3 regions of the Streptomyces sp. NPDC026206 genome follow, and region 1 is predicted to be linked to each of the others. Evidence: riboswitches for the same ligand, from Rfam matches in the RefSeq annotation. Region 1 holds a riboswitch; each other region holds the start of a gene.
What was found. A riboswitch is a leader RNA that binds a small molecule or an ion and turns the genes downstream of it on or off. The one in region 1 is predicted to bind cobalamin.

Region 2: it holds a riboswitch for cobalamin, as region 1 does, so the genes downstream of both, AB0F13_RS18455 (cobalamin biosynthesis protein) here and metE (5-methyltetrahydropteroyltriglutamate--homocysteine S-methyltransferase) in region 1, are expected to answer to the same signal.
Region 3: it holds a riboswitch for cobalamin, as region 1 does, so the genes downstream of both, AB0F13_RS16700 (HoxN/HupN/NixA family nickel/cobalt transporter) here and metE (5-methyltetrahydropteroyltriglutamate--homocysteine S-methyltransferase) in region 1, are expected to answer to the same signal.

Annotation. Positions count from the first base shown of each region.
Region 1 covers NZ_JBEZYL010000014.1:130,513-138,306, forward strand. The annotation lists gene AB0F13_RS20390 (histidine phosphatase family protein) at 1-81, shown strand, start outside; gene metE (5-methyltetrahydropteroyltriglutamate--homocysteine S-methyltransferase) at 373-2,703, opposite strand; cobalamin riboswitch at 2,844-3,067, opposite strand; gene AB0F13_RS20400 (3-hydroxybutyryl-CoA dehydrogenase) at 3,124-4,008, opposite strand; gene aceA (isocitrate lyase) at 4,005-5,291, opposite strand; gene AB0F13_RS20410 (short-chain fatty acyl-CoA regulator family protein) at 5,560-6,954, shown strand; gene AB0F13_RS20415 (alpha/beta hydrolase-fold protein) at 7,069-7,794, shown strand, end outside.
Region 2 covers NZ_JBEZYL010000012.1:57,980-65,773, forward strand. The annotation lists gene AB0F13_RS18445 (inorganic phosphate transporter) at 1-514, shown strand, start outside; gene AB0F13_RS18450 (hypothetical protein) at 534-785, shown strand; cobalamin riboswitch at 899-1,026, shown strand; gene AB0F13_RS18455 (cobalamin biosynthesis protein) at 1,159-2,130, shown strand; gene AB0F13_RS18460 (cobyric acid synthase) at 2,160-3,821, shown strand; gene AB0F13_RS18465 (putative cobaltochelatase) at 3,821-5,902, shown strand; gene cobO (cob(I)yrinic acid a,c-diamide adenosyltransferase) at 5,902-6,510, shown strand; gene AB0F13_RS18475 (cobyrinate a,c-diamide synthase) at 6,507-7,794, shown strand, end outside.
Region 3 covers NZ_JBEZYL010000010.1:96,573-104,366, reverse strand. The annotation lists gene AB0F13_RS16710 (FAD-dependent monooxygenase) at 1-1,057, opposite strand, end outside; gene uvrA (excinuclease ABC subunit UvrA) at 1,144-3,531, opposite strand; gene AB0F13_RS16700 (HoxN/HupN/NixA family nickel/cobalt transporter) at 4,020-5,150, opposite strand; cobalamin riboswitch at 5,179-5,394, opposite strand; gene AB0F13_RS16695 (FAD-dependent monooxygenase) at 5,356-6,597, opposite strand; gene AB0F13_RS16690 (APC family permease) at 6,781-7,794, shown strand, end outside.

The DNA.
Region 1 (7,794 bases):
ACCGAACTCTCCGGTCGCGCCGGGCGGTGGAACCTGCGCTGCGGCCGACCGCTGACGGCGTCCGGGCCGCCGCTGGACTGACCGCGGAAGCCGCCGCGCCGGACCGGCCCCGCCGCCCCTCAGCAGCGATGCCGGCCGGCACGGCGGCAGCTCGATGACGACGACAAGGATGACTACGACGAGGATGACGACGGCAAGGCCGTAACGGCCCGACACGCACGCCCGCTCCGGCACCGCCGGACTCCCCGGCGGAGGTCGCTCCCCGCCGCGCGGCGGGAAGCGGGCGCCGCAACGCCCGCTTCCCGCCGCAGGGAAGGCAATCCAGCGCCGCAGCGCGCTTCCGCCCGGACCGGCGATCCGCCGCCCCGGCGGCTACCCGCGCCCGTCGAGCTCCGCGCGGACGCGGCGGGCGGCCTCGACCAGGTGTTCCAGGGAGTCGCGTACCTCCGGCCAGCCGCGGGTCTTCAGGCCGCAGTCCGGGTTGGCCCACAGCCGCTCCGCCGGAATGGCCGCGAGGCCCTTGCGCAGCAGTGCGGCGATCTCCTCCGTGCCCGGCACGCGCGGCGAGTGGATGTCGTAGACGCCCGGACCGACCGCGTGCGCGTAGCCGGCCGTGGCGAGTTCGCCCGCGACCTGCATGCGGGAGCGGGCGGCCTCCAGGCTGATGACGTCGGCGTCCAGGTCCTCGATCGCGGCGATGATGTCGCCGAACTCCGCGTAGCACATGTGCGTGTGGATCTGGGTGTCCGCCCGCACCCCGCCCGTGGTGAGCCGGAACGCCTCGGTGGCCCAGGACAGGTACTCCGCCCGGTCCGCCGTCCGCAGCGGGAGCGTCTCGCGCAGTGCGGGCTCGTCGACCTGGATGACGGCGGTGCCCGCGGCCTCCAGGTCGGTGACCTCGTCGCGCAGGGCCAGGGCGACCTGGCGGGCGGTGGCGGCGAGTGGCTGGTCGTCGCGGACGAAGGACCAGGCGAGCATGGTGACGGGACCGGTGAGCATGCCCTTGACGGGGCGTTCGGTGTGGGACTGGGCGTAGGTGGTCCAGGCCACGGTCATCGGCTCGGGGCGGGAGATGTCACCGGCGAGGATCGGCGGGCGGACGTAGCGGGTGCCGTAGGACTGCACCCAGCCGTGCTGGGTGGCCAGGTAGCCGGTCAGCTGCTCGGCGAAGTACTGCACCATGTCGTTGCGTTCGGGCTCGCCGTGGACGAGGACGTCCAGACCGGCCTTCTCCTGGAAGGCCAGGACCTCGCGGATCTCGGCCGCGATGCGCTCGTCGTAGGCCGTGGCGTCGATGCGCCCGGCCCGCAGGCCGGCGCGGGCGGCGCGCAGTTCGGGGGTCTGCGGGAACGAGCCGATGGTGGTGGTGGGAAGCAGCGGCAGGCCGAGCCGGGCCCGCTGGGCGGCGGCGCGCTCGGCGTACGGCTGCGGGCGGCGGGTGCCGGCGGCGGTGACGGCCTCGGCGCGGGCCCGCACGGCCGGGTCGTGGGTGAGGGCGGAAGCGGCGCGCGAGGCCCGGGCGGAGCGGTTCGCGGCGAGCTGCGGGGCGATGGTGTCGACGCCCTGGTCGAGGCCGCGGGCCAGGGTGACCGTCTCGTCGGCCTTCTGCCGGGCGAAGGCCAGCCAGCGGGCGACCTGCGGGTCGATGTCGCGTTCGGCGGTGGCGTCGAGGGGGACGTGCAGCAGGGAGCAGGAGGGCGCGACGTCCACCCGGTCGGCGAGGCCGAGGAGGGTGGCGAGGGTGGACAGGGACTGTTCGAGGTCGTTGATCCATACGTTGCGTCCGTCGACCACGCCCGCGACCAGGCGCTTGCCGGGCAGGCCGCCGGCGGCCGCGAGGGCGTCGAGGTTGGCGGCCGCGGGCCCGGTGAAGTCCAGGGCCAGGCCTTCGACGGGAGACTTCGCGAGGACGGGCAGGGCGTCGCCCAGGCGGTCGAAATAGGTGGCCGCCAGCAGCTTGGGGCGGTCGGTGCGGGCGCCCAGTTCCCGGTAGGCGCGGGCGGCGGCGTTCAGGACGGCCGGGGGCTGGTCCTGCACCAGGGCGGGCTCGTCCAGCTGGACCCACTCGGCGCCGGCCGCCCGCAGGTCCGCGAGGACCTCGGCGTACACGGGCAGGAGCCGGTCGAGGAGGGTGAGCGGCTGGAAGCCGGGCGGGGCGCCGGGCCCCGGCTTGGCCAGCAGCAGGTAGGTGACGGGTCCGAGAAGCACGGGCCGGGCGGTGTGGCCGAGCGCGAGGGCCTCGTGCAGTTCGCCGGTCTGCTTGGCGGAGTCGGCGGTGAAGGCGGTGTCCGGGCCCAGTTCCGGTACGAGGTAGTGGTAGTTGGTGTCGAACCACTTCGTCATCTCCAGCGGCGGGAGCTGCTGGGTGCCCCGGGCCATGGCGAAGTAGCCGTCCAGGGGGTCGGCTTCGACGGCGGCGCGGTAGCGCTCCGGAATGGCGCCCACCATGACGGTGGTGTCCAGGACGTGGTCGTAGAGCGAGAAGTCGCCGGTGGGGAGCTCGTGGACGCCGGCCTCGGCGAGCCGGCTCCATGCGTCGCGGCGCAGCGCGGCGGCGGTGGTCCGCAGGGCGTCGGCTCCGACGCGGCCGGCCCAGTAGCCCTCGACGGCCTTCTTCAGTTCGCGGCCGGGCCCCTGCCGGGGGTAGCCATGGACGGTGGCCCGGGTGCGGGCGGCGGTGCGGTGGGTGGAAGGTGTTGCCACGGAACTCTCCTTCGCGAGTCGCGGTGGGATCGCGGCGGGGCCCGGGTGCGAAGGAACGGCAGGTCACCGGGTGGAGCATGCCGGGGCATGCCGTGCCCGTACCGCCGGCCCGCCCTCGGGGCCACCGAGATCGCCGCATGCGGGTGCATGCGGGCAGCGGCAGGTATTCGGACTCGCGGGCGCGCCGCGCCCGTCAAGGGCACGTCATCTACTGGCCGTCGCTTCCCGGGCCGCTGGTGGCCCAGTGCGTCTGACGGCGGTCGTTCCCGCTCACCGCTGCGGGGCAGTCCCGGATTCCCACCGGGTTCCCTCTTGCGACGCGCCCGCCTGGATGGCGGGGCGAACCGGCTGCGTCTTCACCCTAGACGCAGTCGGCCGCCCGCCGACAGGCCTTGCCCGGACAGGTTCGATCTTGGGTGTTCATCCGGTGGGGTACGGGTGGAAGCCGCGCCCGCTCTTGCGGCCCAGCAGCCCGGCGTCGACCATGCGGCGCAGCAGCGGCGGCGGGGCGTACAAGGGTTCGCGGAACTCCTCGTACAGCGACTCCGCGATCGCCGCGACCGTGTCGAGGCCGATGAGGTCGGCCAGGGCGAGCGGTCCCATGGGGTGGGCGCAGCCCCGTTCCATGCCGGCGTCGATGTCGTGTGCGGTGGCGAAGCCGGACTCGGCCATGCGCACGGCGGCGAGCAGGTAGGGAACCAGCAGCGCGTTGACGACGAAGCCCGCGCGGTCCTTGGAACGGATCACGTCGCGGCCCAGGACGGTGGTGGCGAACTCCTCGGCCGTGCGCAGGGTTTCGGCCCCGGTGTGCAGGGAGGCAACCACCTCGACGAGCGGCATCACGGGCACGGGGTTGAAGAAGTGCAGTCCGACGACACGGTCGGCGCGGGTGGTCGCCATGCCGAGCCGCATGACGGGGATGGAGGAGGTGTTGGTGGCCAGGACGGCCCCCGGATCCTCGACGATCTTGTCGAGGGCGGCGAAGACCTCGCTCTTGATTCCGGCGTCCTCCACCACGGCCTCGATGACGAGCTGGCGGTCGGCGAGCTCGTCGAGGGTGCCGGTGAAGGCGAGCCGGGCCAGGGCGTCGTCGCGTTCGGCCGCGGTCGCCCTGCCCCGGCGGACGGCGTGGTCGAGGGAGCGGACGATCCGCTCGCGGGCGGCATGGGCGGCGGGGGCGTCGGCTTCGCAGACGAGGGTGTCGAGTCCGGCGCGGGCGCAGGCCTCGGCGATGCCGGCGCCCATCCGGCCGCCGCCGACGACGCCGACGCGTCGTATCGCGGTGCCGCTCACTGTGCCGTTCAAAACTGCTCCTCCTCGGTGGAGCCGCGCAGGGCGAGGGTCTCGGCCGCCGGGTTGAGCGCGGTGCTGACCAGGTCGAAGTAGCCCGTGCCGACCTCGCGCTGGTGCTTGACGGCGGTGAAGCCGTGCCGCTGGTCGGCGAACTCGCGTTCCTGCAGGTCGACGTAGGCGGTCATGCCGTGCTCGGCGTAGCCGCGGGCCAGGTCGAACATGGCGTGGTTGAGGGAGTGGAAGCCGGCCAGGGTGATGAACTGGAAGCGGTAGCCCATCGCGCCCAGCTCGCGCTGGAACTTGGCGATCCGGTCGTCGTCGAGGGCGGCCCGCCAGTTGAAGGAGGGCGAGCAGTTGTAGGCGAGCAGCTGATCGGGGTACTCGGCGTGGACGGCCTCGGCGAACTCCCGGGCCTGTGCGAGGTCCGGGGTGCCGGTCTCCATCCACAGCAGGTCGGCGTGGGGGGCGTAGGCGAGGCCGCGGGCGATGACGGGGGCCATGCCGGGCTCGACGCGGTAGAAGCCCTCGGCGGTGCGGTCGCCGGTGCAAAAGCGCGCGTCGCGCTCGTCGACGTCGCTGGTGAGGAGGTTGGCGGCGAGGGCGTCGGTACGGGCCACGATCACGGTCGGCACGTCGGCGATGTCGGCGGCCAGGCGGGCGGCGTTGAGGGTGCGGATGTGCTGGGCGGTGGGGACGAGGACCTTGCCGCCGAGGTGGCCGCACTTCTTCTCGGAGGCGAGCTGGTCCTCGTAGTGGATGCCCGCGGCACCGGCCGCGATCATCGCCTTGGTGAGCTCGAAGGCGTTGAGCGGGCCGCCGAACCCGGCCTCGGCGTCGGCGACGACGGGGGCGAGCCAGTCGGTGGTGTCGCCGCCCTCGGCGGTGGCGATCTGGTCGGCGCGCAGTAGGGCGTTGTTGATCCGGCGCACCACGGTGGGCACGGAGTTCGCCGGGTACAGGCTCTGGTCGGGGTAGGTGTGCCCGGCCTGGTTGGCGTCGGCCGCGACCTGCCAGCCGGAGAGGTAGATCGCCTGCAGTCCGGCCTTGACCATCTGGACGGCCTGGCCGCCGGTGAGGGCGCCGAGCGCGTGGACGTAATCCAGTTCGTGGAGTTGGCGCCAGAGCCGTTCGGCGCCGCGCCGGGCCAGCGTGTGCTCTTCGCGGACGCTGCCGGACAGCCGGACGACGTGCTCGGCGCCGTAGGTGCGCTCGACGCCGCGCCAGCGGTCCTCCGTCGCCCACCGGTGGGCCAGCGTTTCGGCGGCGGTGCGCGATTGCGGGTTCGTCCCTGTCATGGCCGCTCCTGGGGGGAGTTGGGGATGTGCCGTCTCGTGCGAAGTGTGCGAACGGTGCGGTGCGGCCGGCCCGGGCCCGGTTCCCGGGTGCGCGGAGAGAGGCCCGTACCGGGCCCGTACCGGCCGCGAAGTCGACTCTCGCACCGTGGTGACGGCCGGTCGACCGTGGACCGGTGCCGATTTCAGTGAATGTTTTCGCGCTGCTTTGCCAAGCTTGCGAAGGCGGGTAGGCTCGCCGGACTCCGGCCGAAGGGGAGGTGGGTGGGCGGTGAGCAAGACCTACGCCGGTGCCCGGTTACGGCGGCTGCGCGAGGAGCGCCGGCTCACCCAGGCCGAGCTGGCCCGCCAACTGGCCATCTCACCCAGCTATCTGAACCAGATGGAGCACGACGCGCGGCCCCTGACCGTGCCCGTACTGCTGCGCCTGACGGAGGCGTTCGGGGTGGACCCCGGGTTCTTCTCCGCACGGGACACCACCCGGCTGCTGGCGGATCTGCGCGAGGCCCTGGCCGACGCCCCGGCGAGCACGGCCGTCCCGCCCGCGGAGCTGGCCGAGCTCGCCGAGCGGCTGCCCTCCGTGGCGCGTGTGCTGCTCGATCTCGACCGCCGCAACCGGGCGCTCACCGAGCGGATCGCCGAGCTCGCCGGGGACCGCGAGTCCGCCCCGGCCGCGGGCCGCACCCCGCACGAGGAGGTGCGGGAGTTCTTCTACCGGCGCCGCAACTACCTGCACGAGCTGGACGCCGCCGCGGAGCGGCTGGCCGGCGGGATGGGGCTGCGGCGCGGCGAGGTCCGCGAGGCGCTGGCCGCCCGGCTCGCCGACCGGCACGGCGTGCGGCTGGTACCCGACGCCGAGCAGCTGCACCGCTACGACCCGGCCGCCCGGGTCCTGCACTACTCGCCGCGGCTGCGCCCGGGGCAGCAGGCCTTCCGCATGGCCACCCAGCTGGCGCTGCTGGAGTACGGGCAGGAGCTGTCCCGGTATGCGGCCGAGGACTTCGCGGCGGGCTCCCCCGCCTGGGCGCAGGCCCGGATCGGCATCGCCAACTACTTCGCCGCCGCGCTCGTCCTGCCGTACCGCGTCTTCCACGCGGCCGCCGAGGAGATGCGTTACGACATCGAGCGGCTCGCCGACCACTTCGGCGTCGGCTACGAGACGGTGTGCCACCGGCTGTCCACGCTGCAGCGGCCGGGCGCCCGCGGGGTGCCGTTCTCGTTCGTCCGCGTCGACCGGGCCGGCAACCTGTCCAAGCGGCAGTCGGCGACCGGCTTCCACTTCTCCCGCAGCGGGGGGACGTGCCCGCTGTGGAACGTCTACGAGGCCTTCGCCTCCCCGGGGCGCGTGCAGGTGCAGGTGGCGGCCATGCCGGACGGGCAGCGGTACTTGTGGACGGCCCGTACCGTCACCCGCTACCGGGGCGGGTGGAAGGAGCCCGGCAAGACCTTCGCCGTCGGCCTGGGGTGCGAGATCCGGCACGCGGGCCGGCTGGTCTACTCCGCCGGCCTCGACCTGGGCAACGCCTCCGCCGCCACCCCGATCGGCATGGGCTGCAAGGTCTGTGAACGCCTGGACTGCCCGCAGCGGGCCGTGCCGCCGCTGGGGCGGCGGCTGGCCGTCGACGAAAACCGCACGACCTTCGTGCCCTACCCGGTCGAACCCTGACAGCGTCGGCCGGCACCCAGCCACCATAAGCCGAAATAACCCCAAAACAGGCAACCTCATCCGGGCGTAAACCCTCTTTCTCAGCAGAACCCCCTGCGAAGAGGAGCGACAACCGTGGGCCTCACGTCCCAGACCTTCCTGCTGGTCCTGGTGGCCATCGCCGTCGCGGTGACCGCCCTCGTGCTGTGGCTGTGGCCGCGGGCCGCGAAGAAGGGGCCTTGGGCGCTCGCCTCCCGGCTCGGCCTGCTCGTCGTCGCACAGGCCGGCATCCTGTCGGTGCTGCTCGTCGCGGCGAACAACGAGTTCGGTTTCTACTCCACCTGGAACGAGCTCCTCGGCCGCGCCTCCGGCAAGCAGGCGCTGCAGCCGGGCACGGAGGGCGGCAAGCGGCCGCCCGCCCTCGTGGTCAAGGGCCAGGAGTCCGTCGGCCTGGGGCCGAAGGAGAAGGCCGGGCGGGTCGACAGGATAGAGATCCGCGGCCCGGTCAGCGGGCTGAGCATGGACGGCTACGCCTACCTGCCGCCGCAGTACTTCCAGAAGGGGCACGAGAAGGACCGGTTCCCCGTGATCGTGGCGATCACCGGGCAGCCCGGCACCTCCAAGAACCTCATCACCCAGATCAAGGTCCCCCAGGCGGCCTCCGCCGCCGTCACGGCCAAGCAGATCAGACCGACGATCGTCCTCATGGTGCGCCCGTCGGTGGTGGCGGACCGCGACACCAACTGCACCGACGTGCCGGGCGGCCCACAGGCGCTGACGTTCTTCAACCAGGACCTGCCGGTCGCCGTCAACGACCAGTACCGCGCGGACAACTCCCGCGGCGCCTGGGGCGCGGTGGGC
Region 2 (7,794 bases), on a different contig from region 1:
GGGCCTCACCGACATCAAGCCGGCGCAGGGCTTCGCCGCCCAGACCGGCGCCGCGACGGTGATCCTCGCCTCCTCGCACATCGGCTTCGCGCTCTCCACCACCCAGGTCTGCTCCGGCTCGATCATGGGCGCCGGCCTCGGCCGCAAGGGCGGCGTGGTGCGCTGGTCGACCGCCGGCCGCATGGTCCTCGCCTGGGGCCTGACCCTGCCCGCCGCGGGCCTGGTCGCCGGTGGCGCGGCCCTCCTCGCCGACCAGGGCGACTGGGGCGTGGCCGCGGTCGCCGTCCTCGGCCTGGCCGTGTCCGGCGCGATCTGGGCGGCCTCGCGCCGCAAGCCGGTCACGCACGACAACGTCAACGACCTCAACCAGCCGCAGGGCCTGCCCGCCGAGCCCGCCGGTGTCATCACCGCCGCCCTCCAGGCCGTCGCCCCGCCGCCGGCCGGCCCCCTCTCCGCCGCCCCCGCCCCCGCCGAGCGGGCAGCCGCTCCGGCGGCCGCCGCGGCGACGAGCTAAGGAACCAAGGAATCCCGTCATGCAGATCAACTGGGAAGCCCTCGGCCAGGTCTTCGGCGTCAGCCTCGTGGTGACCGTCGCCCTCGTGGGCGTCTTCACCCTCGGCATCGTCGGCACGTCGTCCCGCAAGCCCCAGGTGCAGCCGGACGGACCCGCCGACGGGGCAGTCACGGCCGGCGGCCCGGGCACGCTCACGCGCGCCGGCGCCTACGCCTGTTTCGCGCTGTGCGCGGCGGCCGTCGGGTACGGCATCCACCTCATCGTCTCCTGAGCCCCTCGAACGCCGCGAATACCTCCCCCACGGCCCGGGAAGGCCGCAGGTCAACCGTGAGTTGACTGCCCTTCCCGGGCCGTGGTGGACTTCCGGAGCCAAACGGCGACAGCAGAGGAAGCCGGTGCGAATCCGGCGCGGTCCCGCCACTGTCACCGGGGAGTGTCCCCCACCGAGGGCCACGGTCCGCCAGCGCGGGCCGGAAGGCCGGGGCGACGCCGATCCGGGAGCCAGGAGACTCTGGTCGCCGGTCACGTCGAGCCAGGGCGCGGACCCTGAGTGAGGACACATCACCATGCCTGGCTGCCGCCGACCACTGCCCCCTGTGCACCGTCCCCGCCAAGGCCTCACGGCGGCCTGACCGGTGCGCGCGATGCGCAGGCATCACCTGCGTGAGGATCACATCGGTTTCGTCTGCGGTGCCGCGCTCGGCTTCGCCTGCGACCTCGTGCTGGGCGACCCGCGCCGCGGTCACCCCGTCGCCGCGTTCGGGCGCGCCGCACACGCCGTCGAACAGCGCCTGTGGCGCGACCACCGCGGCTACGGCACCCTGCACGCCCTGTTGTGCGCGGGCGGCGCAGCGGCCGGCGCCGCGCTGCTGGCCCGTACCGCGCGCCGCTCCCCCGCCGCCGGCACCGCGCTGACCGCCGCCGCGACGTGGGCGGTGCTGGGCGGTACGTCCCTGGGCCGTGAGGCGCGGGCCGTCGGCGGTGCCCTCGCGGCCGGCGACCTGGAGGTCGCCCGGGAGCGGCTGCCGCACCTGTGCGGGCGCGACCCGCAGGCCCTGGACGGGCAGCAGATCGCACGGGCGGTCGTCGAGTCCGTCGCCGAGAACACCTCCGACGCCGTCGTGGGCGCCCTCGTCTGGGGGGCCCTGGCGGGGGTGCCCGGCCTGGTGGGCTTCCGCGCGGTCAACACCCTGGACGCCATGGTCGGTCACAAGTCGCCCCGCCACCGGCGGTTCGGCTGGGCCTCCGCCCGGCTCGACGACGTCGCAGGCTGGCCCGGCGCCCGGCTCACCGCCGCCCTCACCGTGCTCGCCGGACCGGACCCGCGCGGCGCCTGGCGCGTGGCCCGGCGCGACGCCTCCCGCCACCCCAGCCCCAACGCCGGACCGGTCGAGGCCGCGTTCGCCGGCGCGCTGGGGGTGCGCCTGGGCGGCACCCTCGCCTACGCCGGCCGCGTCGAACACCGCCCCGTACTCGGCGCGGAGAACCGGCCCGTGGAGGTGGCGGACATCGAACGCGCGGTGCGGCTCTCGCGCCGGGTCTCGGCGCTGGCCCTGGGGGCCGCCGTCGTGGGCAGGCTCTCTCTCGCAAGCGTCGCAAGGAGGAGGAATCGGTGACAGCCGACAGGAGTGGGCCCACGCGCCCGCTGGGCGGGGGCCTGCTGGTGGCCGGGACCACCTCGGACGCAGGCAAGAGCGTCGTGACCGCCGGCATCTGCCGCTGGCTGGTCCGCAAGGGCGTCAAGGTCGCGCCGTTCAAGGCGCAGAACATGTCGCTCAACTCCTACGTCACGCGCGAGGGCGCGGAGATAGGGCGCGCGCAGGCCATGCAGGCGGCCGCGGCGCGCGTCGAGCCGAGCGCGCTCATGAACCCCGTGCTGCTCAAGCCCGGCGGGGACCGCAGCAGCCAGGTCGTCCTCATGGGCAGGCCGGTGGGCGAGCTCAGTGCCCGCGGCTACCACGCGGGCCGGCAGGAGCAGTTGTTCGGCACGGTCACCCAGTGCCTGGAGGAACTGCGGCGTACGCACGACGCGGTGATCTGCGAGGGCGCGGGCAGCCCGGCGGAGATCAACCTGCGCCGCAGCGACATCGTCAACATGGGCATCGCCCGGGCGGGCCGGCTGCCGGTGGTCGTGGTCGGCGACATCGACCGGGGCGGGGTCTTCGCGTCCTTCTTCGGCACGACGGCGCTGCTCTCCCGCGAGGACCAGGAGCTGATAGCGGGCTACATGGTCAACAAGTTCCGGGGCGACGTCACGCTGCTGGAACCGGGCCTGGCCATGCTCCGCGATCTCACCGGCCGGCCGACCGTGGGCGTCCTGCCGTTCACGCACGGCCTGGGCATCGACGAGGAGGACGGCCTGCGGGTCTCGCTGCGCGGTGCGGTCCGCGAGTCGGTGGTGGCCCCGCCGCACGGCGCCGACGTCCTGCGGGTGGCCGTGTGCGCGGTGCCGCTGATGTCCAACTTCACCGATGTGGACGCCCTCGCCGCCGAACCGGGTGTGGTCGTCCGCTTCGTGGACCGCCCCGAGGAGCTCGCCGACGCCGACCTGGTCGTCGTGCCGGGCACCCGCGGCACGGTACGGGCGCTGGCCTGGCTGCGCGAGCGCGGCCTCGCGGACGCGCTGCTGCGACGGGCCGCGCAGGGCCGTCCCGTGCTCGGCATCTGTGGCGGCTTCCAGGTGCTGGGCGAGCGGATCGACGACGATGTGGAGTCCAGGGCCGGGTCCGTGGAGGGCCTGGGGCTGCTGCCGGTGCGGGTGCGGTTCGCGGTCGACAAGACCCTGGCGCGGCCCGTGGGCGAGGCCCTGGGCGAGCGGGTGGAGGGGTACGAGATCCACCACGGCGTCGCCGACGTGCTGGGCGGGGACGAGCCGTTCCTGGACGGCTGCAGGGTGGGCGCCGTGTGGGGCACGCACTGGCACGGCTCGCTGGAGAGCGACGGCTTCCGGCGGGCGTTCCTGCGTAAGGTCGCCCACGCGGCGGGACGGGCGTTCGTACCGGCGCCCGACACGAGCTTCGGCGCGCTGCGGGAGGAACAGCTGGACCGGCTGGGGGACTTGATCGAGGAACACGCGGACACCGGTGCGCTGCTGCGGCTCATCGAGGGCGGGGTGCCGGTCGGTCACCCGTTCATACCGCCGGGGGCACCACCTCCGCCTGCGCGGAGCCCCCAGGGCCCGGACAGTCCTCGTCCTGGCAGTGCCCGGCTCACCCCCGCTCCCGCGGGGCGGAGCGACAGCCCGGCAGGCCCAGCGGCCGCCGCTGCGCCCAGTCGGATCGATTCCCTCGAAGGGGGTAACACCTGATGGCTCCGGCCACCTACCCGTTCACCGCGATCGTCGGCATGGACGACATGCGACTGGGCCTCGTCCTCAACGCCGTCTCCCCATCGATCGGCGGCGTGCTCGTCCGTGGGGAGAAGGGGGCCGCGAAGTCCACGGCGGTACGAGGCGTCGCCGCCCTGATGCCGGCCATCGATGTGGTGAGCGGTTGCCGGTTCTCCTGCGCCCCGGCAGCCCCCGACCCGGAGTGCCCGGACGGTCCCCACGAGTCCGCCGCTGCGCACACCCGCCGCGCGCAGGTGGTCGAACTGCCTGTCGGCGCGTCCGAGGACCGGCTCGTCGGTGCTCTCGACATCGAGCGGGCGCTGTCCGAGGGCGTGAAGGCCTTCGAGCCCGGCCTGCTGGCCGCCGCGCACCGGGGTGTGCTGTACGTCGACGAGGTCAACCTGTTGCACGACCACCTGGTCGACCTGCTGCTCGACGCGGCAGCCATGGGCGCCTCCTACGTCGAACGTGAAGGCGTCTCCGTCCGCCACGCGAGCCGCTTCCTCCTCGTCGGCACCATGAACCCCGAAGAGGGCGAGCTGCGCCCGCAGTTGCTGGACCGCTTCGGCCTGACCGTGGAGGTCGCGGCCTCGCGGGAGACGGAGGAGCGGGTGGAGGTCGTGCGCCGCCGGCTCGCCTACGACGAGGATCCCGCGGCCTTCACCGCCAAGTGGGCCGCCGAGGAGGAGGCGCTGCGCGAACGCATCGCCGCCGCCCGCGCGCTGTTGCCGGAGGTACGGCTCGGGGACGGCGCGCTGCGCCGGATCGCGGCGGTGTGCGCCGGGTTCGAGGTGGACGGCATGCGCGCCGACATCGTGACCGCACGGGCGGCGACCGCGCTGGCCGCGTGGGCGGGTCGTACGGACGTGAGCACCGAGGACGTACGGCAGGCGGCGCTGCTGTCGCTGCCGCACCGCCGGCGGCGGGCGCCCTTCGACGCGCCGGGGCTCGACGAGGACAAGCTCGACGAGATCCTGCGGCAGTTCGAGGAGGACGAGCCCGAACCGGACCCCGAGCCGGACCCCGGGCCCGAGGACCCGGACGGCGAGGGCGACGGCCCCGGGAGCGGTCCCGGCGGCGGCGGGCAGCCGCCGCAGGACGGGCCGGGGCCCGACGGCACGTCCGACGTGCCGCAGCAGCGGCAGGACTCCGGTTCCCCCGCCCCGCAGGAGAACGCGGGCGCGCCCGCGAGCACGCCCGGCGACAGCCCGGCGGAGATGCCCGCCGTCGCCGCGGCGGAGCCGTTCCGCACCCGCAGGTTCGACGTGCCCGGCCTGGGTGAGGGCGCCGACGGGCGCCGCTCGCGCGCGCTCACCGCGCACGGGCGCACGACGGGGGCGCGCCGTCCCCGGGGCGGCACCCTGTCCAAGCTGCACCTCGCCGCGACCGTGCAGGCCGCCGCCCCGCACCAGCGGGCGCGGGGCCGTTCGGGGCCCGGGCTCGTCGTGCGCCGCGACGACCTGCGGGAGGCGGTGCGCGAGGGCCGGGAGGGCAACCTGGTGCTGTTCGTGGTGGACGCCTCCGGCTCCATGGCGGCACGCAAGCGGATGAGCGCGGTCAAGGGTGCGGTGATGTCGCTGCTGCTGGACGCCTACCAGCGGCGCGACAAGATCGGCATGGTCACCTTCCGTGGCTCGGGGGCGGAGGTGGCGCTGCCGCCGACGTCGTCGGTGGAGGCGGGCGCGGCGCGGCTGGAGAAGCTGCCGACCGGCGGCCGTACCCCGCTGGCCGCGGGACTGCTGCAGGCGCACGACGTGCTGCGGGTGGAGCGGATGCGGGACCCGTCCCGCCGCCCGCTGCTGGTCGTGGTCACCGACGGGCGGGCCACCGGCGGGCCCGAGCCGCTGGCCCGCGCCTCGCGCGCGGCCCGGCTGCTGGCCGGCGAGGGCACGGCCTCGGTCGTCGTGGACTGCGAGGCGGGGCCGGTGCGGCTCGGTCTGGCGGGCGAGCTGGGCCGCGCGCTGGGCGGCCCGGTCGTGACGCTTGAGGAGTTGCGCGCCGACAGCGTCTCCGCACTGGTACGTACCGTACGGAACACCAACACCAGGAGGGTGGCGTAATGCCCCAGGGACAGCCGGCCATCGTGCCCGACGACGGGCTCACCACGCGCCAGCGCCGCAACCGGCCGCTGGTCTTCGTCCACACCGGCATCGGCAAGGGCAAGTCGACCGCCGCCTTCGGCCTGGCGCTGCGGGCCTGGAACCAGGGCTGGCCGGTCGGGGTGTTCCAGTTCGTGAAGTCCGCGAAGTGGAAGGTCGGCGAGGAGAACGCGCTGCGGGTGCTCGGCGCCTCGGGCGAGGGCGGAAGCGTCGACTGGCACAAGATGGGCGAGGGCTGGTCGTGGATCCAGCGCGACGCCAAGGACGGGGAACCGAGCAACGAGGAGAAGGCGCGCGAGGGCTGGGAGCAGGTCAAGCGCGACCTGGCGGCGCAGAAGTACAAGCTCTACGTGCTGGACGAGTTCGCGTACCCGATGCACTGGGGCTGGATCGACACCGACGAGGTGATCGAGGTGCTGCGGAACCGCCCGGGCACCCAGCACGTGGTGATCACGGGCCGCAACGCGCCGGAGAAGCTGGTGGACTTCGCCGATCTGGTGACGGACATGTCCAAGGTCAAGCACCCGATGGACACCGGCCAGAAGGGCCAGCGGGGCATCGAGTGGTGAGTACGCACCTGCCCCGGCTGGTCATCGCCGCTCCCGCTTCCGGCAGCGGCAAGACGACGGTGGCCACCGGCCTGATGCGGGCCTTCGCGGACGCGGGCCTCGCGGTGTCCCCGCACAAGGTCGGCCCGGACTACATCGACCCGGGCTACCACGCGCTCGCGACCGGGCGGCCGGGCCGCAACCTCGACGCCCACATGTGCGGCCCGGAGCGGATCGCCCCGCTGTTCCTGCACGGTGCCGCGGGCTGCGATCTCGCCGTGGTCGAGGGCGTGATGGGCCTGTACGACGGTGCGGCCGGGCAGGGCGAGCTGGCGTCGACGGCGCACGTGGCGAAGCTGCTGCGGGCGCCGGTCGTGCTGGTCGTCGACGCGTCGTCGCAGTCGCGGTCGGTGGCGGCGCTGGTGCACGGCTTCGCGTCCTGGGATCCCGGGGTGCGGGTGGCGGGCGTGATCCTCAACAAGGTCGGCTCGGACCGGCACGAGGCGCTGCTGCGGGAGGCGCTGGAGGAGTCGGGGGTGCAGGTGCTGGGGGTGGTGCGGCGGGTGCGTCAGGTCGGCACTCCTAGCCGTCACCTCGGGCTGATTCCGGTCGCGGAGCGGCGGTTGGAGGCGCTGGAGTCGGTGGCCGCGCAGGCGGACCAGGTTCGCGAGGGCTGCGACCTCGACGCCCTGCTGGCGCTGGCGCGCAGCGCCCCGCCGGTGCCGGGGCCGACGTGGGACCCGGCGGATTCCTTCCCCCACCCCGCCCCTTCCCGTAACCGGGGCTCCGCCCCGGACCCCGGTCCTCAAACGCCGGACGGGCTGGAGGGTGCCCCGCAGCCCGGCGGCAGTCCCGTGATCGCCGTCGCCGGCGGTGCCGCGTTCACCTTCTCGTACGCCGAGCACACCGAACTGCTGACCGCTGCCGGCGCGCAGGTGGTCACCTTCGACCCGCTGCGGGACGAGGCGCTCCCCGAGAACACCGCCGGCATCCTCATCGGCGGCGGCTTCCCCGAGATGTACGCCTCGGAGCTGTCCGCCAACGAGCCCCTGCGCGCGGCCGTCGCCGCCCTCGCGGCAACCGGCGCCCCGGTCGCCGCGGAGTGCGCGGGCCTGCTCTACCTGGCCCGTTCCCTGGACGGCAAGCCGATGTGCGGCGTGCTCCCGGCGGAGGCCCGGATGTCGGAGCGGCTCACGCTCGGCTACCGCGAGGCCGTGGCGATCTCCGACAACGTCCTCGCCGCGGCCGGCACCCGCGTGCGCGGGCACGAGTTCCACCGCACGGTGATCGAGCCCGCCGCGGGTG
Region 3 (7,794 bases), on a different contig from region 1:
GGCCGGCCATACCGGCGCTCATGGCCACGACCCGCTCGACGCGCGCGCGGCGCAGCCGCTCGTACGCCCCGAACCCCTCCTCGGTGCAGGGCAGGTCACGCAGGCACCGGGCGAGGACGACACCGTCCTCGATGGCCATGGACGCGCCCTGGGCGGCGTTGGGGGCGGTGGCGTGGGCGGCATCGCCGACGAGGACGGCGTGGGTGTTGTGCCAGACGGGTGTGGTGGGGATGTCGTAGGCGTTGATGCCGACGATGTCGTCGCCGGTGGCGGCGGCGATCGCCGCGGCGGGTGTGCGGTCGTCGGCGAAGAGCTCGGCGACGCGGCGGCGCCACTGGGCAGGGGTGGCGGAGGCGAGGACGGCCCGGGGCAGCTCGGCGCCGGGCATGTTGGCGAACCAGTAGGTGGTGCCCTCCGGTGCGGTCGTGCAGCCGAAGAAGGCCCGCTGCCCGTAGTACATGCGGTACGTGCGGTCCGGTATCCCGGCGAGCGCTTCGCGGGTGCGGCCGCAGACGGTGAGCTGCCCGGTGTGGCGGGGCGGGGGCGCGGCGGGATCGAGGAGGGCGCGGGTGCGCGAGCGCAGGCCGTCGGCGCCGACGACGGCGGTGCCCTCGGCGCGGGTGCCGTCCGCGAACCGCGCCACGACCGTGCCCCGGGGGCGGGTGGTGAGGTCGACGAGGCGCTTGCCGTGCTCTACGCGTATGCCCCGGCGGACCGCTTCGGCGCGCAGGGTGCGGCACAGGACGGAGCGCTGGAGGGTGCGGGGGGCGAGCCCCTCGTCCCAGGAGCCGGAGAGGGGACGCCGGCCGAGGAGCCTGCCGGTGTCGCTGATGAACTCCACCGTCTCGGCGACGCAGGAGGCCTCGCGCACGGGCCGGTCGGCCCCGATGGTGCGCAGGGCGGCGAGTCCGTTGGCGAAGAGGGTGAGGAAGGAGCCGGCGTTGTCCGCGCCGGCCGGGAACGCCTCGTAGACGGTCGAGTCGATGCCGGCCCGCTGCAGGGCCATCGCGGTCACGGGTCCGGCGATGCCGCCGCCGATGATCAGGACATGGGCCATGGTGGTCTTGCCCCCACACGTCGAGCCGTGTCGAACACTTGACCATGACGAAACCAGAAGGGGTGCACTCCGTCCAGAGCGCGCGGCTACGCCCGCAATGCGTCGGCCAGATAGGGCGCCGTCACGCTCGCCCGGGACCGCGCGACCTCCTCCGGCGTGCCGGCGGCGACCACCGCCCCGCCCTCCGCGCCCCCGCCCGGGCCCAGGTCGACGACGTGGTCCGCGCCCGCGACCACCGCCATGTCGTGCTCGACGACCACCACGGTGTTGCCCGCCCCCACCAGGCCGTGCAGCTGGCGCAGCAGCACCTCGGTGTCGGCAGGGTGCAGCCCGGTCGTCGGCTCGTCCAGCACGTACAGCGTGTGCCCGCGGTGCGTGCGCTGCAGCTCGGTGGCGAGCTTGATGCGCTGCGCCTCCCCACCGGAGAGCTCCGTGGCGGGCTGGCCCAGGCGCAGATAGCCCAGCCCCACCTCCTGCAGTGTGCGCAGGCCGCGCAGCGCGGCGGGCACGTCGGCGAGGAACGCGGCGGCCGCGTCGACGGTCATGTCGAGCACATCGGCGATGGTCGCGCCCCGGTAGGTGACCTCCAGCGTCCCGGGGTTGTAGCGCGCACCCCGGCACGCGGTGCACGGGGCGTAGGTGCCGGGCAGGAAGAGCAGCTCCACGGCGACGAACCCCTCGCCCTGGCAGACCTCGCAGCGCCCGGCGACGACGTTGAAGGAGAACCGGCCGACGCCGTAGCCCCGGGCGCGGGCCTCGTCGGTCGCCGCGAAGACCTTGCGCACGGCGTCGAACAGGCCGGTGTACGTGGCCAGGTTCGAGCGCGGCGTACGGCCGATCGGCTTCTGGTCGACGCGTACGAGCCGGTCGACGGCCGCGAGCCCCTCGGCCTCGACCTCCGGCTGCCGCCCCTCCAGGTGCGCGGCCACGGTCTCCGCCAGCGCCTCGCCCACCAGCGTCGACTTGCCCGAGCCGGAGACCCCGGTGACGGCGGTGAACACTCCGAGCGGAACGTCCACGTCGAGGTCGCGGAGGTTGTGCCGGGTGACGCCGCGCAGCCGCAGCACGCCGGAGGGCTCGCGGTGCGTACGCGCGGGGGTTGCGGCGCCGTCGGGGAAGAGGAAGCGGCGCGTCGCGGACTCCACCACGCCGGCCAGCCCGTCGACCGGCCCGCTGTGGAGCACCTGTCCGCCGTGCTCGCCCGCCCCGGGCCCGACGTCCACGATCCAGTCGGCGCGGCGCACGACGTCCATGTGGTGCTCCACGACGAACAGCGAGTTCCCCGCCGCCTTGAGCCGGTCCAGGACGGTCAGCAGGGCGGCGCTGTCGGCCGGGTGGAGGCCGGCGGAGGGCTCGTCCAGGACGTAGACGACACCGAAGAGTCCGGACCTCAGCTGGGTGGCGAGCCGCAGCCGCTGCAGCTCACCGGCCGACAGGGTCGGTGTGGGCCGGTCCACGCTGAGGTAGCCCAGGCCGAGTTCGCTGAGCACCTCGATCCGGGCGAGCAGGTCCTGGGCGAGTGCGGCGGCGACCCCCTCGCCGTCGCGCGCCGGGCGCAGCGTCCGCGCCAGCTCGGCCAGCGGCTGCGCGGCGAGCGCGGCGATGTCCCGCCCGGCGAAGGTGACGGCCAGCGCCTCGGGCCGCAGCCGCCGCCCGTCGCACACCGGGCACGGGCCGCTGACCAGGTGCCGCTCGGCGCGGGCCCGCAGCGCGGCGCTCTTGGAGTCCGCGAAGGTGTGCAGCACATAGCGGCGGGCGCTCATGTACGTGCCCTGGTAAGGGCGTTGGATGCGCTCGGCGTCCCGCACGGGGTGCACGGTGACGACGGGCTGCTCGTCGGTGAAGAGGATCCACTCGCGGTCCGCCTGCGGCAGCTCCCGCCACGGCCGGTCGATGTCGTACCCGAGCGTGTCGAGGATGTCCCGCAGATTCTTGCCCTGCCACGCCCCCGGCCACGCGGCGACGGCGCCGTCGCGGATCGAGCGCGACGGGTCGGGGACGAGCGAGTCCTCGGTGACCCGGTGGACGCGCCCGAGCCCGTGGCACTGAGGGCAGGCGCCGGCGGCGGTGTTCGGCGAAAAGGCGTCGGAGTCCAGCCGCCCGGCCCCCGCCGGGTAGGTGCCGGCGCGGGAGAAGAGCATGCGCAGGGAGTTGGAGAGCGTCGTGACGGTACCGACGGAGGAGCGCGACGTGGGCGAGGACCGCCGCTGTTCGAGGGCGACGGCGGGCGGCAGCCCGCTGATCTCGTCCACCTTGGGGGCACCGACCTGGTGGATGAGCCGGCGGGCGTACGGGGCGACGGACTCGAAGTACCGGCGCTGGGCCTCGGCGTAGACGGTGCCGAAGGCCAGCGACGACTTGCCGGAGCCGGAGACTCCGGTGAAGACGACGAGGGCGTCGCGGGGGATGTCGACGTCGACGGCCCGGAGATTGTGCTCGCGGGCGCCGCGCACGCGGACGTAGGGGTCGTGCATGCGCACGACTCTATTTCCCCCACCCCGCCCCTTCCCGTAACCGGGGGGCTCCGCCCCGGACCCCCGGTCCTCAATCTCCCCGGCTACCGCTGGGAGGTGCCCCCCCAGACGGGGCACGGAACAGTCACCGCGTCAGCTCCTGTGCACCTCTCACCCCCCAGAGGGTGATCACAGCGCAAGGCGCTGACGTGATCAGGGGTCGTGCGCCACGATGCAGCCCTCTGCAGTGCGACAAGCGTGGAAGTGAACGGGATAGCCCATGTCCGACACCGATACCGCCGCGGGCCCCCTGCACAGGATCGCCGCGGCGGTCGACCGGGAGCGTGATCCCTCGTCGCGGATCTGTCCGACGTGCGGCGGGCCGACCAGGGTGGTGGTGCGGGAGGAGTCCGCCGGGAACGGCCCGCCTGTCATCAGGGCGAGGAAGGAGTGCGAGGGTCAGGGGTGCGGGCGTCCCTGACTCCCGGCTTCATCTCCGCCTGCCCCGCTCACGGGTCCGTGAGGGCGGTGGCGGTGGTAGTGCGGGCCGCCCAGCGCTGCTCGACCTTGGCCAGGCGCCAGTACGCGAGCGCGATTGCCCAGACCACCACGAACAGCCCGACAATGACGAATCCGACGTTGTCGAGGTTCAGTCCGGCGATCCAGCCGGTCACCGCGTCGTCCAGGCCGAGCTTCTCGTGCAGGACCCCCACCAGCTCGATGGTGCCGATGAGGAAGGCAACGGCGATGGACAGGCCGGTGATGGTGAGGTTGTAGTAGACCTTGCGGACGGGGTTGGAGAACGCCCACTGGTAGGCGAAGTTCATGAACGTGCCGTCGAGCGTGTCGAACAGGCTCATGCCGGCGGCGAACAGCAGCGGCAGGCACAGGACCGCGTACCACGGCAGCCCGGCGGCGGCGCCGCTGCCGGCCATCACCATCAGCGTGACCTCGGTGGCCGTGTCGAAGCCGAGGCCGAAGAGGAAGCCCAGCGGGTACATCTGCCCGGGGCGGGTGACGGAGCGCGTGAAGCGGCCGAGGATGCGGTTCATGAAGCCGCGCGAGTCGAGGTGCTGCTCCAGCTCGGCCTCGTCGTAGCGGCCCTCACGCATTGCGCGGAAGATGCGCAGGATGCCGGCGAGGGCGATGAGGTTGAGGGCGGCGATGAGGTAGAGGAAGCCGCCGGAGACGGTCGTACCGACGAGGCCAAGGGTCTGGTGGGTGGTGGACTCCTCGTTCAGCAGCGTCCCGGCCAGCTGGGTGCCGCCGGCCACCAGCAGGGCCATCAGGACGACGACGCTGGAGTGACCGAGGGCGAACCAGAAGCCGACGGAGACCGGGCGCTTGCCGTCGGCCATCAGCTTGCGGGTGGTGTTGTCGATGGCGGCTATGTGATCGGCGTCGAAGGCGTGCCGCATGCCGAGGGTGTAGGCGGTGACACCGAGGCCCACACCGAAGACCTTGGAGTCCACGGTGTAGTGGTTCGGGACGACCAGCAGGAAGAGCACGCCGAAGGCGACGACGTGCAGGGCGGCTATGACGGCCAGCAGGCCGGCGGTGCGCAGGGTGTCCTGGCGGCGCCAGCGGAAGGCGGGCAGGGTGCCGCCGGGGGATTCGGTGGACTTGGAAAGCACAGTCATCGGGGTTGAACGCTCCAGCACCTCGTGGATCATTTCGAGATGCCGTGGCCGGTCTCCTGGCTTACGGGTCCATTCGCGCCCGCCCCTGCCTTCCCGGCAGCCGGCTGCGGCCAGTGGCTCCGCGCGCCCGGGGCGCGCGGAACGGGACGGTCACTCCCCGATCACAGTGGCGAGGGCCGCTCCGGAATGGGACCACGAGGATCCGTCACCGGTCTTCCCGAACACCACGGCCCGGCCACTTTAACTCCTGGCCCCCGAAACACCGCTCCCCGTCGGCTGCCTCCTGCCACCACCGCTCGACCGCGCCCTGGTCCATGGCCGCCCAGTCGGGGGTGGCCTGGACCTGCGCCCGGCCCAGTCGCCGGGCGAGATCGACGACGGCCCGGCCGCCGGCCGAGCGCTCGGCGTCGTACGCCCCTACCGCCTCCTCCCACGTCCCGGCCGAGCGCAGACACCGCTCCAGGACCGTGGCGTCCTGCAGGGCCTTGACGGCGCCGCTGCCCACATGAGGGCGGGCCACGGCGGCCGCATCACCGGTGAGGACGAGCCGGCCCTCGCCGTAGTGCGGCACGGCGAGGTCGTACAGGGGCTGGACGAAGGCCTCGGCCCTGGGGGTGAGCCGCACGAATTCCTGCCAGTACGGCGGGAAGTGCCGCTCGACGAGGGCGGCATGATGCGCGATCAGCTCGTCGGTCACACTGCCGGGCGGCAGGCTCGTCGGATCCTTCAGCGCCGCGGCGGCCGACGGCGGCGGGGCGGTGTAGAAGACCCAGTTGGCGGAGGTGCCGACGCCGTGGGGGCCGGGGATACGGTAGGCGATCATGTGGCCGCCGGGGAAGGTGACGGTCGCCGCCTCGTCCTCGGCCCAGGCGGTGCGCGGGCCGGGCAGCGCCTCGGCGGGCACGGTGCCGCGCCAGGCCAGATAGCCGGCGTAGACGGGCGCAGTGGCGGCGCGCGTGGCCGCCCGTACGACCGATCGGTAGCCGTCCGCGCCGACGACGAGGTCGAAACGCTCCTCGCGCCCGTCGGCGAGGCGCAGCCCCACCCCGTGCGGCCCGGGGACGACCTGCTCGACGGCCGCGCCCTGCCGGTAGTCGACGGATGCCGGGACGCGGGTACGTAACTCCCGCCACAGCGAGCCCCAGTTGTACGAGCGGAACGGAAACGGCAGCTGGGCCAGCCGCCGTCCGGCGCGGTCACCGCCGTCCCGGGTGAGCCAGGTGCGCCTGGTCAGCCGCACCCAGGGCATGGTGGCGTCGATGTAGCCGGCCGCCTCCAGCTCGGCGTAGCGCTCATCGCGGACGGCGAGGCCCACGCCCCGGTCCTGGAGCCCGCCGGGGGCCCGCTCGTAGATCACGACCTCATCGGCGCCCGCGCGGGCCGCGGCGAGCGCGGCGGCGCATCCCGCGATGCTGCCGCCCACTACGGCCACTCTTCCACCGTGCATTGTCTGCTCCCTCGTCCTCTTCGTTCTTCGCTGTTCGTTCTTGCTCTTCGTTCTTGCTCTTCGTGCACAGATCTTGACTGCCCGTCGGGCGTGGCGCCAGAGTCGCCGACACCCCGCAGGTAATGGACGCGTCAGGCAGGCCGGTGTACGAGTGCAGTGGACGAACGAGAAGGGGCTGACGCCATGACAGATTCGGCAGGCACGCAGCACGTGTCCGAGGAGCCGGTGGTGCCCGGCCAGCGGGGCGCGTTCGTGCGCCGCATCGGGCTGTTCCAGGCCACCGCCATCAACATGAGCCAGATGTGCGGCATCGGGCCCTTCGTGACCATCCCCCTGATGGTGGCCTCCTTCGGCGGTCCGCAGGCGGTCATCGGCTTCGTGGCCGGCGCGCTCCTGGCCCTGGCGGACGGGCTGATCTGGGCGGAGCTGGGGGCCGCGATGCCGAGGGCGGGCGGCAGCTATGTGTACCTGCGGCAGGCGTACCAGTACCGGACGGGCAAGCTGGTGCCGTTCCTGTTCGTCTGGACGGCGATGCTCTTCATCCCGATCGGCATGTCCACGGGAATCATCGGCTTCGTGCAGTACCTGGGCTACCTCTGGCCGGGCATGGGGCAGACGCAGGGCGATCTGACGGGGCTGGCCGTCATCGCCCTCATCATCCTGCTGCTGTGGCGGCGGGTCGACCACATCGCACGGATCACGGCTGTGCTGTGGTGCGTCATGCTGGCCTCGGTCACGCTCGTCATCGTCGCCGCCTTCACCCACTTCAGCCCGGACCGGGCCTTCACCTACCCCGACCACGCCTTCGAGGTGACCACCCATCACTTCTGGATCGGCTTCGCCGCGGGCCTGACGATCGGCATCTACGACTACCTGGGCTACAACACCGTCGCCTACCTCGGCGCGGAGATCAAGGATCCCGGGCGCACGCTGCCGCGCGCGATCGTCTACTCCATCCTCGGCATCATGGGCATCTATCTGCTGCTGCAGATCGGCACCCTGGGCGTGATCGACTGGAGGCAGATGCTCGACCCCGGATCGGCGGCCCACTCCTCCGTCGCCTCCGCCGTGCTGGAGGAGGCCTGGGGCAAGGGCGCCGCGAACACCGTCACGGTGCTGATCCTCGTCACGGCCGTCGCCTCGGTCTTCACCGGGCTGCTGGGCGGCTCCCGGGCGCCGTACGACGCCGCCCGCGAG